DNA from 4 places in the Paenarthrobacter sp. CAP02 genome. Region 3 is predicted to be linked to each of the others. Evidence: riboswitches for the same ligand, from Rfam matches in the RefSeq annotation. Region 3 holds a riboswitch; each other region holds the start of a gene.

Region 1 (4,205 bases), on a different contig from region 3:
GTGAGCAACCAGTTCTACAAGGAAATCCAGTGGCTCGCGAACAAGAAGATCACAACTGGCTACAGTGGCGGTCTTTTTCTGCCTTTGAACTCTGTAAACCGTGACGCGATGGCGGCGTTCATGTATCGGATGGCAGGCGAGCCTTCCTTCACCGCCCCTGATATCTCACCGTTCGCTGACCTCAAACCCAGCGACCAGTTCTATAAGGAAATAACCTGGCTCGCTCACCAGGGCATCAGCACAGGCTGGGATGAAGGCAGCGGAATCCACACTTACCGACCAGTACAAGCCGTCAACCGTGACGCCATGGCAGCGTTCCTCTACCGCTTCAGCGGCAAACCCGCGTTTGCCCCTCCTGTGTCGTCTCCTTTCCACGATGTCGCCACCGACAACCCCTTCTACAAAGAGATCACCTGGCTCGCGGCGCAGGGAATCTCCACAGGCTATGCCGACGCCACATTCCGGCCTGTCCAGCCCGTCAATCGCGACGCCATGGCAGCGTTCCTCTACCGCGAAGACACCTGGAACCTAACTCGCCGCTAGACGGGGGTTCAGCGTGATGATGGGCTCGCTACGCAACAAACGGCGGTAGAACCTCCCTGGCATGGTGGGCCTGCTGGTGGTGCTTTCCTTGTCCGTCAGGCTGATCCTGAACTTTCCTCGCCGGAAGAAGCGCGCCTAGGAACGCCTCAACCGCTGGCAGCTCCACCGGCCCATCCTTCGCCTGAAGGTGGCGGTCCGGCTGCTGGTGCAGTACCGGCCATGCCATCCGATCGGCGTTGCCGTACGGGGCAGCCGGGTGCTCACTTCACGGCCTTCTTGGCGGCGTCCAGGATTGCGTCGAGGGCGGTCCCACTGGATTGCGGATTCGTTCCGGCGGAGGGGTTCCCGGTGGGGCGCGGCTTGGGAGTGGCCGTCGACGTCGGGGTGGGTGTTGGCGTGGGCGTCGGGGTGGTGGTCGGCGCCGGCGTGGTTGTCGGGGCAGGAGATGGCGCCGTGGTGACTGTATCGGCGGGCACATCGGTGGGGGCCGGGGCAGGCTGCGTCGGGACTGCCGCGGAGGCGCCCGGCGCCGGGTTAGCCGCCGACGGCGCCGCCGAAGGAACCCAAACCGGGGCCGCAAGCGAGACGTGCGGGGCCGGAACCGACGACGGCGACACTTCAGATGGTGCCTCCGGGACGGTCGCCGGCTGACCGGCTGCCGATGAGGATGACGCTGTTGGTGCTGCCGACGAGGCCGACGGGGAGGACGCGGTGGAGTAGGAAGCCCGAGGCCCGGGCGCAGCCGAGCCCGAATCCCTGTCCCCACTGGCGCTCGCATCCTGGGCGGGGGTTTCATGGCCGAAGAACGGCAGCTCAAGGGCCTGGCCGAGGCCTCCGGCCGTGAGAACCAGTCCTACAGCGCCGGCAACAACGGCCATACGCTGGCTCATGTGCTTGACCGATGCGGCCTTTCGAAGCACGGCTTGGGGTTCGCGGTTGAACGACGACGAAGAGCCAAAGCCGGTCCTGGCTGGGACGGGAGTAGGTGCCGGCCCGGCAATGTCCAGGATGGGGATGGCTGCCGTGGCGGGCTCCGAGGGTGCGGCCAGCTGCGTGTCCGGCTTGGGTGCTGCCGACGGAACGATGGGAGTGGCGGCAGTGGGAGGGCCCGGTGTGGTCGACCGCGGTGCCGCGGCCTGGGCGGCCTGCACTGCGGGGATCGCGGCGGTGGCCGGTTCTGCGGGTTCGGCTTCAGCCCGGGCTGCCCTTTCCCGCTCCGCTGCCCGGGCGGCCGCGCGCGTGGTGGGCTGGGCAGCAGCGGCGGGTTCCGGCGTCGTACTTGGTGCCTGAGGCGCTGTTGTTGCTTCGGTGGCGGATCCGCTGGGTTCGGCCCGACGGCGTCCGGTTGGCTTGGTGCGCTCGCGTTCGATGAGGGCGCGGCGCGGCTGATCCATGGTTGGGGACATGGTGGTTGCCTCTCAACGCCTTCGAGGTTAGCTGTCGGGTTCGGACGAGGCCGTCCGGCCGCCAAAGCGGCTTCACCCCGAGGACTTGGAAAGTCCGGGAACTTGTGGGTCCCCCGCCTCTGCCGCGGGTCTGGCGGATCCCGGATTGCGGCAGAGCTCGGCGTCAATCCGGAAGCGGCCCAGCGGAGATACGGGTCGCCCTACGACGGTACATGAGCCGGAAAGTAAAGTCACATTAATGTAACGGACGGTAGGTCGGGCTAAACCGGAGGCTCCGGGCGCCTAGGCTTCGGGGCCGGTGCGGGAGCCGACAGCTCGTACTGGATCTTCGAGCACTGCCGCCAACACGGCCAAGATATCCACCGCCTGAGACTAGCTTCGGCGTCCGACGGCAGGGTAGACATTTCCTATGGACCTGCCAGTGATGCCGCCCGTCTCGCCCATGCTTGCCAAGTCAGTTCCGGACATCCCCGATGTGGGCCACTACGAGCCCAAGTGGGATGGCTTCCGGACCATCGTTTTCAAGGATGGGGACGAGGTCATCCTGGGCAGCCGCAACGAGAAGCCCATGACGCGCTACTTTCCCGAGCTGGTTGAGGCGCTGAGGAAGAACCTCCCGGAGAAGTGTGTGATCGACGGTGAGATCGTCCTGATCGAGGGCAACAGGTTGGAGTTCGAAGTCCTCCAGCAGCGGATCCACCCCGCGGACAGCCGGGTCAGGATGCTCGCCGAGAAAACGCCGGCTTCCATGGTCGCGTTCGACATTCTTGCCTTGGGCGAGGAAGACCTGATGGGCAAGCCGTTCTCTGAGCGCCGGGCCATCCTTGAGTCCGCCTTGGCCAAGGCCGAACCGCCCGTCTATGTGACTCCGGCGGTAACAGACCTTGAGCGGGCCAAGGAATGGTTCGTGCAGTTGGAGGGCGCCGGCTTGGACGGGGTCCTCTCCAAGCCGCTGGATGGAACCTACCAACCCAATAAGCGCGTGATGTTCAAGACCAAGCATGTTCGGACCGCGGACTGTGTGGTGGCCGGGTTCCGTTGGCACAAAACTGCGAAGGTGGTGGGTTCCATGTTGTTGGGGCTCTACGACGACGCCGGTCGGCTGCACCACGTGGGGGTGGTGGCATCGTTCCCCATGGCCAAGCGGGAAGCACTGGTTGCCGAGCTTGAGCCCTACCAGGTGGACCTCGCTGATCACCCGTGGGGCGAGTGGGCCAAGCAGGACGAGGCGGCCGGTGGTTCACGGATGCCTGGTGCCCAAAGCAGGTGGAGCGGGGGCAAGGACTTTTCGTTTGTGCCACTGCGCCCCGAGCTCGTGATCGAAGTGGCGTACGACTACATGGAGGGCGACAGGTTCCGCCACACCACGCAGTTCCGCCGCTGGAGGCCGGACCGGACTCCGGAGAGCTGCACGTACGCGCAACTGGAGGAGCCTGCCGATTACGACCTCGGGGAGATCCTGAGCCTGCCGTAGCGCGTTGCCACCCCGCTGTTACGTTGTTGGCCCGCAACGTAACAGCGGGGTAGCGGCGAAATTACTCTTCGTGTCCTTGGTCGCTGCTCATGCTGCCTTCGGCCGGCGGCGTTTCGCCCGGGGGTACCCCTCCGCCCGGCTCCAATCCCGTGACGTTGCCGTCCAGGGGATCAGGGTTGGCCGAGGCGGCGGGATCGTCGTCCTCGTCCTGGCGCATGTCCGGGTCTTCGTGGATGCTGTCCGCATCGGCGGTGGTGTCGAAGGGGTCGGTCGCGCCGCTCACGCCGAAGGTCTGGGGATCGTCTTCCGGGTCATAGCTGGTCATGGTCAAACCCTTTCGTAAGCAGACTTACTATTCGCTTGCCTGGCCAGCCTAGCGCGATCCCGCCGGAGCCAACAAGGGGCACCCAACCCCGGGCTCCGGCGTCGTGCTCCGGCGCCTAACTGTGCTGTGCGGCCTAACTCCGCTGTGTGGTCGCGGCGACGAAGCTGCGGATGGCGTCCGCCACCGCTTGCGGCCGCATATGCTGCGCTACGTGCCCCACTCCGGGAATCTCCACCAGGCGTCCTCGGTCCACGGTTCGGGAGAGCCGGAGCGACCAGTCGGGGCCTGCCACCTGGTCCCGGCTTCCGCGCAGGACCAGCACGGGCACCTTGATGCCGGCCAGCCGCTTTTCGGTGGGATAGGCCATCATCACCGGGAGTTCGGTGAGGTACCAGCGGAGCCCGCAGCGGAAGTAGTCGGAGACGACGATCCAATTGGACGAGGGACTCTCTCGCAG
Region 2 (4,205 bases), on a different contig from region 3:
CGGCTACGTCATCAAACCTGCGGACTAAGCCTTGAGCGCACTCTCCGGGGTTGCCAGAAGCCAGCAGCGCAATTGGCTCAATCCCTCCACCTGGCATTTGCGCACCCGCCTGGTCCTGGTGGCGATGGCTTTGCTGGTGGCCATTTGCGGCGCGGTCGGGGTGGTCAGCTACGCCTCGATGGATATGGTCTTCAACAAGCAGCTCGACAGGCAGCTGGAGCAGGCCTCGCTCCGCGCAGACGTATTCGGCAGACCGCCGTCGAGCTTTCCAAACTCCCCGACAGGACGCCCGGACCCGCTGGAGGCCCGCGGCCAGGCGGCCGGCACGCTGAGCGCCCGTATCGACGGCTCAACGGTGCGCAGCTCCGGGTTGATCGACGCGCGGGGCAATCGCGTCTCCTTGTCCGCAGACGATGAGCAGGTCCTGCTCGCGCTGCCGACAGGTAACGGCCCGGTTGACCGTTCGCTGTCCAACGGCGACTACCGGCTCATGGCCGTGAAGACCAATTACGGCGACGTGATCGTCACTGGCCTGCCGCTCGCGGACAAGCAGACCGCCGAGGCTTCGCTGGTCTGGACCATGGTTCTGGTGTCACTGGGCGGCCTGGTGGTGATCGGCCTTGTGGGGACCGTGATCATCCGTCGCACCATGCGGCCCCTGGAGCAGCTTTCCGATGTCGCCACCAAGGTTTCGCGGCTGCCTCTCGACGCCGGTGAAGTGGCACTTGCGGTGCGTGTCCCGCCGTCGGCCTCCCATCCCGGGACCGAAGTGGGGAGCGTGGGCCACGCCCTGAACCAGATGCTGAACAACGTCTCCAGTGCGTTGGAGGCCCGTCAGGAGAGCGAGACCAAAGTGAGGCAGTTCGTTGCCGATGCCTCGCACGAACTGCGGACGCCGCTGACCGCCATCCGTGGCTACACCGAGCTGCTTCGGATGACCGAGACCTTTACGGACGACGGCAGGAAGTCCTTGGCACGGGTTCAAAGCCAGTCCGAACGCATGACTACGCTGGTGGAGGACCTGCTGTTGCTGGCGAGGTTGGACGAGGGCCAGCCGGTGAAGGTCACGGACGTGGACCTGACCCAGTTGGTGATCGAGACCGTGAGTGACGAAAAAGTCATGGCACCGGACCACATCTGGCAACTGCAGCTCCCCGGGGAGCCCGTCACCGTACGCGGCGATGCCACGCAATTGCACCAAGTGCTGGCGAACCTGCTCTCGAATGCCCGCAAACACACCGACCCGGGAACAACCGTGGTCACTGGAGTCATGCTCTCCGCGGATGGCAGCGCAGTGGTGACCGTGACCGACAACGGTCCTGGCATCCCGCAGGAATTCCAGAGCCGCATCTTCTCCCGTTTTGCCCGTGCCGACGCGGCGAGATCGGGCTCCGAAGGGACCTCGGGGTTGGGCTTGTCGATAGTGGAATCCATCGTTGCAGCGCACGGCGGAAGCGTCGAAGTGACGTCCAAGCCGGGGCGCACCGAGTTCGCCCTGCGGCTGCCTACAGCCACCACCGAACGCCTGTAAAGAATCCGGCAAGACGACTCACCGACTTCGTGATCTCTGTTACCTAAATGTGACTTCTGCGGAAACCTCCTGTACCGTCGAAAGGGTGGGTTGCCCCTAACCGGCCCACATCCGGGATGCGCCGAGCTCTGCCACTTCCCGGAGTCCGATCTTTCACCGAGGCAGAGACGGGGGACCCAGAGTCTCCGGGCCCAGGCATTTTGCCGGCCCTTGGGGTGAAGCCGCAGCGTGATGCGCGGCCGGATGACCTCATCCGAACCCGACAGCTAACTCCGCAGGCGCTGAGAGGTAATCACAAATGTCTGAATTTAACGATCAGACGCGCCCTTCCGCGCGTCACCGCGACCAGAACGACACCCAGTTGACCAAGTCGCAGACCGTCCTCAAAAAGGCCGCCCGTGAGGGCAAGTCCGGCAAGCGCATGCCTGTTGTAGCGGGCGTCATCGCCGCTGCACTGGGCGTTGCATCGCTCGGTACCGCCGCCAACGCAGCCTTGAACCTCCCCGAGGCAAGCCGTGTAGCCGGCACCCAGGCCGCTGCACAGGTCAGCACCAACAAGTCCGCTGAAGTTTCCGCTTCGATGGACGCCGCAGCTGCCAAGGGTGCAGCCGACCGGGCTGCTGCAGACAAGGCCGCAGCCGACAAGGCCGCAGCCGACAAGCTCGCCGCTGATCAGGCCGCTGCCGCGCAGGCTGCCGCCGACAAGGCAGCTGCCGATCAAGCCGCTGCCGAGAAGGCTGCCGCCGACAAGGCAGCTGCTGACGCTGCCGCCAAGCAGGCCGCCGACGCTGCTGCTGCCGCCGCTGCCCAGGCTGCAGCCGCTGCTGCCGCCCCGAAGGCAGTGGACGATCCCGCCGGTGCGAAGGCCTACGCCGCCAGCATCCTTGGCAGCTACGGCTGGGGCGCGGGCGAAATGACCGCCCTGAACACGCTGTGGGAGAAGGAATCAGGATGGCGGACCACTGCCACCAACGCTTCCAGCGGTGCGTACGGTATTGTCCAGTCGCTTCCGGCCGGCAAGATGGCTTCTGCCGGTGCGGACTGGCAGACCAACTACCAGACCCAGATCAAGTGGGGCCTGAACTACATCAAGGAACGCTACGGATCCCCGTCGGCTGCTCTGGCCTTCCACTTGGCCAACAACTGGTACTAAGCCAAGAGCTTTCCCGAAAAGCCGCTCCCGTTCCGGGGGCGGCTTTTCGCGTTCCCGGAACGGGAGACTTACACAGTCGCGTCACAGCTTCCGCCTAAAGCACTCACAATCGGCGGCCTCACTGTGAATGCATGACGCTCATAGATCCCGCCACCAGTGCGCTGCCGAACCCCGCCCATGCGGGGACCTTCGCCGCTCCTGCCTTGCCTTACCGGCAGCCGCGGCGCTTTCCCGTGGACACGCGGACCACGGTCCCTGTCCTGGACGTCACCATTCCCGTCCACAACGAAGAGACCGACCTCGAGGAATGCCTGCGCCGCTTGCACGGGCACTTGGTGGAGACGTTCCCGCATACGTTCCGCATCACGGTCGCGGACAATGCGAGCACGGACAACACCTTGAAGATCGCCGAGCGCCTGGCCCGTGAACTCCCCGAAATCGGCGTCATGCGCTTCGAGGAGAAAGGCCGGGGCAACGCCCTCCGCCAGGTCTGGCTCGCCTCGCCGTCCCCGGTGCTCGCCTACATGGACGTGGACCTCTCCACTGATCTTGCCGCCCTGGCACCCCTGCTGGCTCCCCTGATTTCCGGCCATTCGGACCTTGCCATCGGGACGCGGCTCTCCCGCAACTCCCGTGTTGTCCGCGGGCCCAAGCGCGAGTTCGTCTCCCGCAGCTACAACGTCCTCCTGCATACGCTCATGGGCGCCCGGTTCTCTGATGCCCAATGCGGTTTCAAGGCCATCCGGGCAGACGTCGCCCACAGGATCCTCCCCCACACCCTGGACAACGCCTGGTTCTTCGACACCGAACTCCTGGTCCTGGCCGAGCGCTGCGGCCTCCGCGTCCATGAAGTCCCCGTCGACTGGACGGACGATCCCAACTCAAGTGTCGACGTCGTACGAACCGCCCTGGCCGACCTCCGCGGAATGGCGCGCCTGACGCGCGACCTCGTCACCGGGCGCATCCCTGTCCCCGAACTGCGCGCGGCCTTGGCCCGCGGCCCATTGCCGGCCTCGTCGCGAACATCGGAATCGACCCCACGCGCCAGCCTGTTCGGGCAACTGGTGCGCTTTGCGGCGATCGGCGCGGCGTCCACAGTGGCCTACCTGCTGATCTTCCTGCTGTGCCGGGGATTCATGGACCCGCAGCTCGCCAACTTCCTGGCCCTGATCGTGACAGCCGTCGCCAACACAGCCGCCAACCGGCGCTTCACGTTCGGCATCCAGGGCGGCAGCCACGCCCGCCACCACTTTGAAGGCTTGATTGTTTTCAGCATCGGCCTGGCACTCACCTCGGGCGCGCTGGCCCTGGTGCACGGAACCACGACGCCGGACCGCTGGCTTGAGGTGGCAACGGTAGTTGGCGCGAACCTCGCCGCGACCGTGGCCCGCTTCCTGTTGTTCCGCCTGTGGGTGTTCCGCCGACCCGCCACACCAGCCCCTCAAACCGAGGGTTCCGACAAGACCACAGAGGTGCCAGCGAAATGATCACCGCCCTTCAGCCAAGCCATGCCGTTGACGA
Region 3 (4,205 bases):
CGAGTAGGCCGTGACGATATGCAAGGGGAGCTGGCGACGCTCTGCTTCACGCGCTGCCCAGACCAAGGCGCACTGGCCGTGCTCGGATCCGTCCACCCCCACGACGATGCCGCCGGGGGCAACCGCCGATTCCTCGCCATCGCGTGGCACTTCATTGTGTCTTTCGTGCTGGTCCATTGGGCCCGCCTCTCCACCTACTGCTTGATGTTCCGGCTATTCTGCCAGAGGTTCTCTGCACGGAATTCCCTGACTCTCCAAATGTCAATGGCCGGGGTAGGAGAAACTTGGAATCTCTCCTTCCAATGCCCACTATTCTCGGTCGGAAGTACCGAATCAAGGCGACTTCGGGCTATGTGCATAACGGTCCGGGCTCAGTTCAAAACGCACGGGATCGGCCTGCTGGCGGACACGAAAAACACGTCGCCGGGAAGGCTACCCATGGCCGAAAAAGTTCGGTAGTGTTCGAGTCACTGAATAGCCGGGCAGCGTGTCTCAGGACACACCCCGGCTGTTAATTTGCGGCCGCTTGGGGAACTCGGACGCGATCCCACGCGATGCCGCAGGGCACACACGTCAAGGAGGAACCAAGCAGTGTCACTCACGCCTGATTCCGGCACGGAACGAACCACCACAGTGGTTATCGGCGCCGGCCTCTCCGGTCTGGCTGTTGCCAGCGAGCTCAGCCGCTACGGGGTGGGCTCCATCGTCGTTGACGGGTTCGGGTCGCTCTCAACCACCGGGCCTTCGACCCACACTGGAATGCTCCAGCGCTGCGACATCTCCGATCCCGCCATGCAGGAACGCAGCGAGATTCTCCGCCACCTGCGCAACTACGCCGCCAACCATCAATTGGACGTTCGCAGCACCACCCGTGCCGTTCGCCTGGATTTCCTGGGCTCCGACCCGTCGCAGCAGATAGGGCACGGCCCCACCGGAAGCACCGCATCGGGCACCCTCCGGGGCAGGATCGTTTCCGGCCCCCTCGAATCCACTCCCCGTCAGTGGGCGGTCCACACCGCCCAAGGTGTCCTGCTGGCCGACCACGTCGTGGTGACACGCTGCGCCCAGAGCCAGCTGCGCCGGATGCTGGCAGAACTTGGAATCGCCGTTGGCCAGAATTTTGCCGCGGCAATGCGTGCCGTGGGGATGCACCTTGTAGGCGTCGGAGAACTCATTACCCCGACTCCCAAAGAAGTCCTTCGGCAGGCCAAAGCCGTGGGGCAGGCAATTTCCGCCAGGGTGGCCCTACCGGCAGGCAACGGCATGGCCGGCAGCGGCGTAGCCATCGCCTAGGACGGCCGCTTCACCGCCACTGGAACTTTTGCGCACATTTCTTAACGCCAAAGGCCGGCACCCTCGAAGAATGAATCTTCGAAGATGCCGGCCTTTGAACTGAAGCGTGAGGCTTATGCGCCTGCGCGTACGTACGTGATGGGACCAGTTGCGGTCAACCAGCTGATCGGGTGGATACCCGTCTGGTTGCCGTTGATGCCACCGCTGATGGCCTGGCCGTTGCCGATGTAGATTGCAACGTGGCCGGACTGGACGATCATGTCGCCGGGCTGGGGGCTGCTGACGACCTTGCCGTAGTTCATGAACTGCATGGGCGCGAGGTCACCAACAGGGATACCTGCGGAGCCGAGGGCCCGCTCCACCATGGCGGTGCAGTCCTGCATGATGCCGATCTGGGCGTAAGCCGAGGCAACCATGGCGGCGTTGACTCCACCGACGGCCGGCGCAGCGGCTGCGGGAGCAGCGGCAGCCGGAGCGGCTGCAACTGACGCGGCAGCCTTTGCTACAGGAGCGGCTGCTGCAGTTGCAGCCACTGCTGCCTTCTTGGCAACAGGTGCCTCAACGACGGGAGCCGGCTTCTCGATGACCGGAGCTGCTACGGAAGCAACAGCAGGGCGCTCGAAGTTGACGGTAGCCGTAGCTGCGGCGGTGACAACCTTGGTGGGAGCCTCGGAAACGGTCTCGGCGACCGTGGCGGGGCTGGAGTCACGCTGAACCGGGGTTTCGGCTGCGTGGGCTGCGATGGAGCCGGTCAGGACAAGGCCCGAAGCTGCTGCGATAACAGCTGCCTGGCGGCCAGCGCCGGAAGCGTTGCTGGCGACTGCCTTGGAGATGGAGATGAACGGATTAGGACGTACGCTGTCCGCCTTACGACGGCCGCGAAGAATGCTTGAAGACATGAAAAAGCCTCTCCCGATGCCTGCGAGGTTAGCTGTCGGATTCGGATGGGAGTCACCCGGCCACTATCCCCCGCTGTTCAGCGGAAGCATCGTGACTTCACCCCAAGGCACGCTCGAAAGCGACCTAAATTGGGTTCCCCGTCTCTGCCGTAAGGTTTGTCTGCGAACGGATTCCGGACTGCGGCAGAGCTAGGCAATCAGGCCGGAAGTGCCCGCTACGTGGAACAGGCACAGGTTCTACGGTACGCGATGATCTCGCCGAAGTCACATTTAAGTAACGAGAACCGGGGTTTTGGCGTGTCGCAGTAACCAATCCGAGATATTCGCAGCTACGTAGAAAAGCCTGTTATTCCGCGGAATCTCCCGCATTTGAGTCGTTGGAGGCGGCGAGTTTCTTCCGGGCGGTAACGGCGAGATAGATCACAAGGCCCACAGCAACCACGGCCAGTCCCACGATGCTCCACGGGAAAGGTTGGGACGCGTCCGCGGCCGGGGTGCTGGTGGCAGTACCGGGCGCTGCGGTTCCCGCCGTCGGAACCGTATTTGAAGGTGCCGACGACGACGGCGAGGCACCCGCGGTGCCGCTCGTCGCCGTCGCGCTTCCGGCAGCGGCCGTGAACGTGAAGGTGCCCTCGATGGGGTGCGAATCGGAGCTGACGACCCGCCAAACCACGGTGTATTCGCCAGCCGGCGCGCCTTCGCGGATCTTCTGGACCGCCTGGTTGTCGATGATTTCGACGGGTCCGTCCGCCCAGTTTTCGCCGCCCGCAGTGACCGTCACGCCCGATCCGATGGCCAGCGGCCGGTTGTTGAACGTGATGGAGACCGACGCCGGGACAGCTGCCACGCTGGAGCCGTTGGCCGGCGCTGTGGATTCGGCGACGTCGTGCGCGGAGGCCGGGCCCGCGGAAAACAGCAAGGCGGATGCGAAGGCCAGGGCGGCAACGACGGCGGCCAGAAGCGGGCGGATGGTGCGCATGGGGCGGTTTCTCCTAGTGTTGGCTTCCTTACAGACTAGGCGAATCGTCAGGAGGCCCATATCCGACGGCATAGGATTTGAGGGCACACTCCCCTCGATCCCCGGAGTCCTTCATGCTTAAACAAGGTTCTGCCATCGACCGCTACTTCAAAATTTCCGAGCGTGGCTCCACATACTCCCGGGAAATCCGAGGCGGCTTCGCAACCTTCTTCGCCATGAGCTACATCGTGGTCCTCAACCCCTTGATCCTTTCCGGGCAGGATTCCAGCGGAGCGTCGCTGGGCTTCACCGCCGTCGCGGCCACCACGGCATTCGTTGCGGGCATCCTGACCATCCTCATGGGCGCCTGGGCCAAGCACCCGTTCGCCGTGGCCACGGGCCTGGGCGTTAACGCGTTCGTAGCGGTGACCGTCGCCTCGCACCCGGGCCTGACCTGGCCGGACATGATGGGCCTGGTGGTCCTCTCGGGCCTGACCATGCTGATCCTGGTGCTCACCGGTTTCCGTACGGCCGTGTTCAAAGCCGTACCCGAGGCGCTCAAGACAGCGATCGTGGTGGGCATCGGCCTCTTCATCGCACTGATCGGCCTGGTCAATGCAGGGTTCGTCCGCCGCATCCCTGACGCCGCCGGCACAACCGTTCCGCTGGGATTGGGTGTCGACGGGAAACTGCTCGGCTGGCCCACGCTGGTGTTTGCCTTCGGCCTGATCCTGACCATCGCACTGGTGGTCCGCAAGGTCCGTGGCGCCATCCTGATCGGCATCGTGGCATCGACGGCTTTGGCCGCCATCCTTGAGTTCACGCTCCACATCGGCCCGAGCAACGACGGCACCAACATCAACCCGCGCGGCTGGTCCCTTGTTGCCCCGACCCTGACCAAGTGGGGTGCCCCGGACCTGTCACTTATAGGTAAGGCCAACCCCTTCGGCGCGTTTGAACACCTCGGCTTTATTGCCGCAGCGCTCCTGGCATTCGTGATCCTTTTGAGCATCTTCTTCGACGCGATGGGCACCATGGTCGGCCTGGCCAACGAA
Region 4 (4,205 bases), on a different contig from region 3:
TTGATCTGCCACATGGTTCCCTGGGGCACGCCGGGTTTGAAACGAAGTTTCCAACCCATCTCAGCCAGCGTGTGGTCACTCTTGGCGTTGTTGCATTTCAAGCACGCCGCAACCAGGTTTTCCCAGGAATCCGCGCCGCCCCTGGATTTGGGGTGGACGTGGTCTATGGTGTGCGCTGTCTTCCCGCAGTAGGCGCAGCGGTGGCCGTCGCGGCGAAGGACGCCCCGGCGGCTCACGGCGGTGATCCTGTTGTACTTGGGACGGATGTAGCGGTTGAGGAGGATCACGGATGGTCGTCCGAGAATCTCCTGTGGCCCGACGACAGGCTCGTCGCCTTCGGCCACTACGCTCGCTTTCCCAGTCAGCACAAGGACCAGCGCCCGGCGGAATGTTATTACCGCCAGCGGTTCATATCCAGCATTCAGAACGAGTGTGCGCATGCACGTACCTCTTCACGGCCGCACCCGTCAGGGGCACGAGGGCCGGCTGCCCTCTGCATGTACGGGCTGTGGATCGACAAGATAAGGGTAAGCACTTATATGCCGTATCAACGAATCTTTCTGTCGTTTCCCGTGCGGTGTCGGCAAATGTTCATGCGTGGTTAAAGCGGAACACCCCGCCGGCCGGAGCCTGCGGGGTGTTCCAAAAGGTACGTTATTAGCCGTTGACGCGGATGAAAACCGGGCCGGAGCCAACGTTTACGCTGAACAATGCTGTGGTGGATCCGTTCCATCCACCGTGCACTGCCATGCCGTTGCCGACGTAGACAGCGATGTGGGCCTGTCCGGCCAAACCGCCGTTGGCGTAGTAGGCGAGGTCGCCCGGCTGGGCTTCTGCAGCACTGACCGTACGGCCCAAGGAGAGGTACCCGGCCGGCCAGTCATGGAAGTGGATGCCCACGGCTGCCAGGGAGTTGGTCACCAGCATGGTGCAGTCCTGGGTCACGCCGAGCTGGGCGTACGCTGCGGCGGCGATAGCTGCACCGAGGCCGCTGGAAGCTGCCGGAGCCTTGGCAGCCGTAGCCGAGCTGTTGACGGCAAGCGTCGCGTTGCCGGTGGAAGCAGCCGTGTTGGCGCTCTCCGTGGCCTTGGCTTCTGCCTTGGCGGGAGCCTTCTTCTCCACGGGAGCCGGAGCTTCAACCGTGGTGACGACGGGCCGTTCGTAGGAGATGGCTACCGTGGAGTCCGCAGCGATGGTCGACTGGACCACTGCCTGGACATCGAGGGTGGACGTCGCGGTGGATTCACGGTCAACGTTGGTTTCGGCGGCGTTGGCCGCGACACCGCTGGTCAGGACCAGACCGGAAGCCGCTGCGATGACGGCGGCCTGGCGGCCCACAGTACCGGCGTTGCCGCCGACAGCCTTGGCGATGATGGCAAGCGAGCTGGTCTTGGGGGCCTCAGCGCGATGCCGTGCAACCTTGTTTGCACTGGTCATGATTTTCTCTTTTCGTATCCGCGTGCAGTGGGGTTACACGCGGGTAATGGGCGGCCAGCACTTGGGGGCATGCTGGCCGGCCACGAACCGGATGTTTTCTAGCGAAGGGTGAAGAAGGAAGAGGTGCCCGTGGAGGCTGCCGAGTGCAGGAGGGTGCCCTGGCTCGGGTTCAGTGCGCTGATCATCATGCCGTTGCCGACGTAGATGCCGACGTGGGCTCCGCCGTTCTGCATGACGAGGTCACCGGGCTGGGGGTTGCTGGTGGGCTTCATGGCCGTCCAGGCGTTGACGCGGGGGATGCTGATGCCGGCCTGCGCGTAGACCCACTGGGTGAAGCCGGAGCAGTCCCAGCCGTTGGGGGTGGTGCCGCCCCATACGTAGGGGTGACCGATACCGGTGTAGGCAATGGCGGCGAGGCCCGAAGCAGCAGCGCTTGCAGCACCGTCCGTAACCTCGGAGGACTTTGCGGTGACCGCAGCTGCGGCGTCCTGGCTACCAGCGGCGCGCTGGGTGACCTGCGATGCACGCTGGACAACCTTGGGGGCTTCCTTGGTGGCCACGACCGGGCTCTCGAAGGCCACGGTGGCGGTTGGCTCTGCAGTGACGACGGCGGTTGCCACCATCTGCTGGGTGCTGGAGGCTTCCGACTTGGAGATGTCCGTATCAGCTGCCGTAGCCGGAAGACCGGCGGTAAGGACAAGGCCCGAAGCTGCTGCCAGGACGACGGCCTGACGGCCAACCGAACCGGCGTTGGACGAAACAGCCTTGGAAAGAGTGTTCAAGGGGTTCGTACGAACCGTTTCAGCGCGGTGGCGCGCAGGGGTAGTGCGTGATGACACGTAGGTAGCCTCTCCCAATGCCTGCGAGGTGAGCTGTCGGATTCGGATGGGAGTCATCCGGCCGCGTTGCTTCAAGGAAGCTTTTGCGACTTAACCCCAAGGCCTTCTATCGAAGACCAAAAGTGGTTCCCCCGCCCCTGCCAGACGATTTATGCGAACGGACCTTGAGTGGTGGCAGAGCTAGGCAATCCACTCAAGTGCACCGGCCCCCTAAAAAGCCGATGCGCTTTGTACGGTACAACAGTTGAACGCGAATGTCACATTCAGGTCACGGGGTGTCGCAAAATGCGAGAGGCGACCATCAACTGGCTTAGAGCCAGCCCATGGGGTCGACAACTTCTCCGTTGACCTGGACCTCGAAGTGGAGGTGGCAGCCCGTGGAAGCGCCCGTGGTGCCGCTCAACGCGACAGTATCGCCACGGGTGACGGTCTGGCCGACCTTGACGTTGAAAGACGACAGGTGGTTATAGGTGGTCTCGAGGCCGTTGCCGTGGTCCACTACCACGCGGTTGCCTCCGCCATACTCGTGCCATCCGGCGAAAGTGACTTTGCCCGTGGCAGCCGCATGCACTGCGGTGCCGCACTGGGCAACGAAGTCCTGGCCGCGGTGGAAGTCGCCCGTGCCGCCCGTGAGGGGGCTGACCCGGTAGCCGAACGGCGAGGCCGTGACCAGGCTGTCCAAGGGGCTGGCAAGCGTGCCTACGGACGAGGCGCGCTGGATGCTGCCGACCGACTGGGCGCTGAGCAATTGCTTCAGCTTGCCGTCGGGGTCAGCTGCGGTTGCGACGGCGGCGCGGCTGAAGTCGATTTTTGCCGATGCGGCTGCGGAAACCTCTGGCTGGCTGCCGCCGGAAACGGCGAGGGCGGACTCGGTCTGGCCCGACTCCGACGTTGCCATCACTGGGCTTGTGGCCGGCAGTCCGACAGTCAGCGCCAAACCGGTGGCAGCGAGGGCTACTCCGGCTTTCTGGCCGACACCACTGGCTGCGGCGAAATCGGCAACCTGGCGCAATGGGCTCTTACGGCGGCGGACTTGGCGCTCAGTGTCACGGGGCCGGACCTCCATTGTTGCGCGGGCTGGCCGCAGCTCAACAGCGGGGCCGGTCGCGCGGCGACGACCCCTGACGTTCTGCGATGTCAAACTCTGTTCCTCTCTGGAAAGCCTGCGAAGTTAGCTGTCGGATTCGGGTCAGAGAGTTCAAAGACCCGGTCCGCACGAAGCGCTCATGGCACACAGGTATCCAAGGAGGGACTTGCGTAAATGGGCACTTCTGCTGCGGACTTCACCCCAAGGCTGCTTCTTTAGACAGCCGCTTGTGGTTCCCCCGCCTCTGCCAGTGGTGGATGGCACACCTGATCCGCTGGCAGAGCTCGGCTCCGGATCAGGTAACGCTTTGGTATCGGCGCTAGTAGATAACTATAGGCGATTAAAGCCTGCAGTAATAAATTCGTTATCAACAGGACGACGCACTCCCATATCATCAATCCCGAAAAACCGCAGGTCACATTGTCCCGCAGGGCACAAAAGTGAGGTTTGACACGGCATCCCCGAGGAGGCGGCGCCCCGAAGGGAGGTCAGCCCAGGGAGACGAACACGTGGGCCGCAACTTCAGGCGGAAGCTCAAGCGCTCCCTCGATGCCGGGAACCCGGACAGAAATGTACTCGCCGACGCGTTCCAATGACACCGCTGCCCCGGGACGGATTCCGCCCTCGTCCAGCTGGGTGAGGAGTTCGGGCTCCACCTGGATGGGCTCGGCAAGCCGGCTGACCACCACGCGGGAATCGGCGGCGTAGCCATCCATGGCCTGCAGCAGGTTGATGTCGAGCCGCGGAATGGTCTGCGTCGGCAGACCGCCCAGGGCTTCGAGTCCTGGAATCGGATTGCCGTAGGGCGACTCGGTGGGGTGTTCAAGGAGTTCGTAGAGCCG

The links. Region 3 has a riboswitch for cyclic di-AMP ahead of ABHM97_RS12650 (NlpC/P60 family protein). Riboswitches for the same ligand answer to the same signal wherever they lie in the genome.
Region 1: another riboswitch for cyclic di-AMP. It lies ahead of ABHM97_RS00895 (hypothetical protein); the one in region 3 lies ahead of ABHM97_RS12650 (NlpC/P60 family protein).
Region 2: another riboswitch for cyclic di-AMP. It lies ahead of ABHM97_RS10380 (aggregation-promoting factor C-terminal-like domain-containing protein); the one in region 3 lies ahead of ABHM97_RS12650 (NlpC/P60 family protein).
Region 4: another riboswitch for cyclic di-AMP. It lies ahead of ABHM97_RS05380 (C40 family peptidase); the one in region 3 lies ahead of ABHM97_RS12650 (NlpC/P60 family protein).

Annotation. Positions count from the first base shown of each region.
Region 1 covers NZ_JBEEII010000001.1:175,869-180,073, reverse strand. Annotated here, with positions in the region: gene ABHM97_RS00900 (S-layer homology domain-containing protein) at 1-543, shown strand, start outside; gene ABHM97_RS00895 (hypothetical protein) at 804-1,949, opposite strand; cyclic di-AMP (ydaO/yuaA leader) riboswitch at 1,952-2,095, opposite strand; gene ABHM97_RS00890 (ATP-dependent DNA ligase) at 2,359-3,423, shown strand; gene ABHM97_RS00885 (DUF6480 family protein) at 3,485-3,748, opposite strand; gene ABHM97_RS00880 (alpha/beta fold hydrolase) at 3,882-4,205, opposite strand, start outside.
Region 2 covers NZ_JBEEII010000005.1:97,491-101,695, forward strand. Annotated here, with positions in the region: gene ABHM97_RS10370 (response regulator transcription factor) at 1-28, shown strand, start outside; gene ABHM97_RS10375 (sensor histidine kinase) at 32-1,531, shown strand; cyclic di-AMP (ydaO/yuaA leader) riboswitch at 1,665-1,824, shown strand; gene ABHM97_RS10380 (aggregation-promoting factor C-terminal-like domain-containing protein) at 1,830-2,684, shown strand; gene ABHM97_RS10385 (glycosyltransferase) at 2,816-4,171, shown strand; gene ABHM97_RS10390 (glycosyltransferase family 39 protein) at 4,168-4,205, shown strand, end outside.
Region 3 covers NZ_JBEEII010000006.1:211,827-216,031, reverse strand. Annotated here, with positions in the region: gene ABHM97_RS12660 (universal stress protein) at 1-177, opposite strand, end outside; gene ABHM97_RS12655 (NAD(P)/FAD-dependent oxidoreductase) at 592-1,293, shown strand; gene ABHM97_RS12650 (NlpC/P60 family protein) at 1,407-2,192, opposite strand; cyclic di-AMP (ydaO/yuaA leader) riboswitch at 2,196-2,364, opposite strand; gene ABHM97_RS12645 (copper resistance CopC family protein) at 2,539-3,171, opposite strand; gene ABHM97_RS12640 (NCS2 family permease) at 3,285-4,205, shown strand, end outside.
Region 4 covers NZ_JBEEII010000002.1:548,964-553,168, forward strand. Annotated here, with positions in the region: gene ABHM97_RS05370 (HNH endonuclease) at 1-440, opposite strand, end outside; gene ABHM97_RS05375 (NlpC/P60 family protein) at 658-1,437, opposite strand; gene ABHM97_RS05380 (C40 family peptidase) at 1,536-2,276, opposite strand; cyclic di-AMP (ydaO/yuaA leader) riboswitch at 2,281-2,442, opposite strand; gene ABHM97_RS05385 (M23 family metallopeptidase) at 2,587-3,417, opposite strand; cyclic di-AMP (ydaO/yuaA leader) riboswitch at 3,422-3,636, opposite strand; gene ABHM97_RS05390 (iron-dependent transcriptional repressor DtxR) at 3,852-4,205, opposite strand, start outside.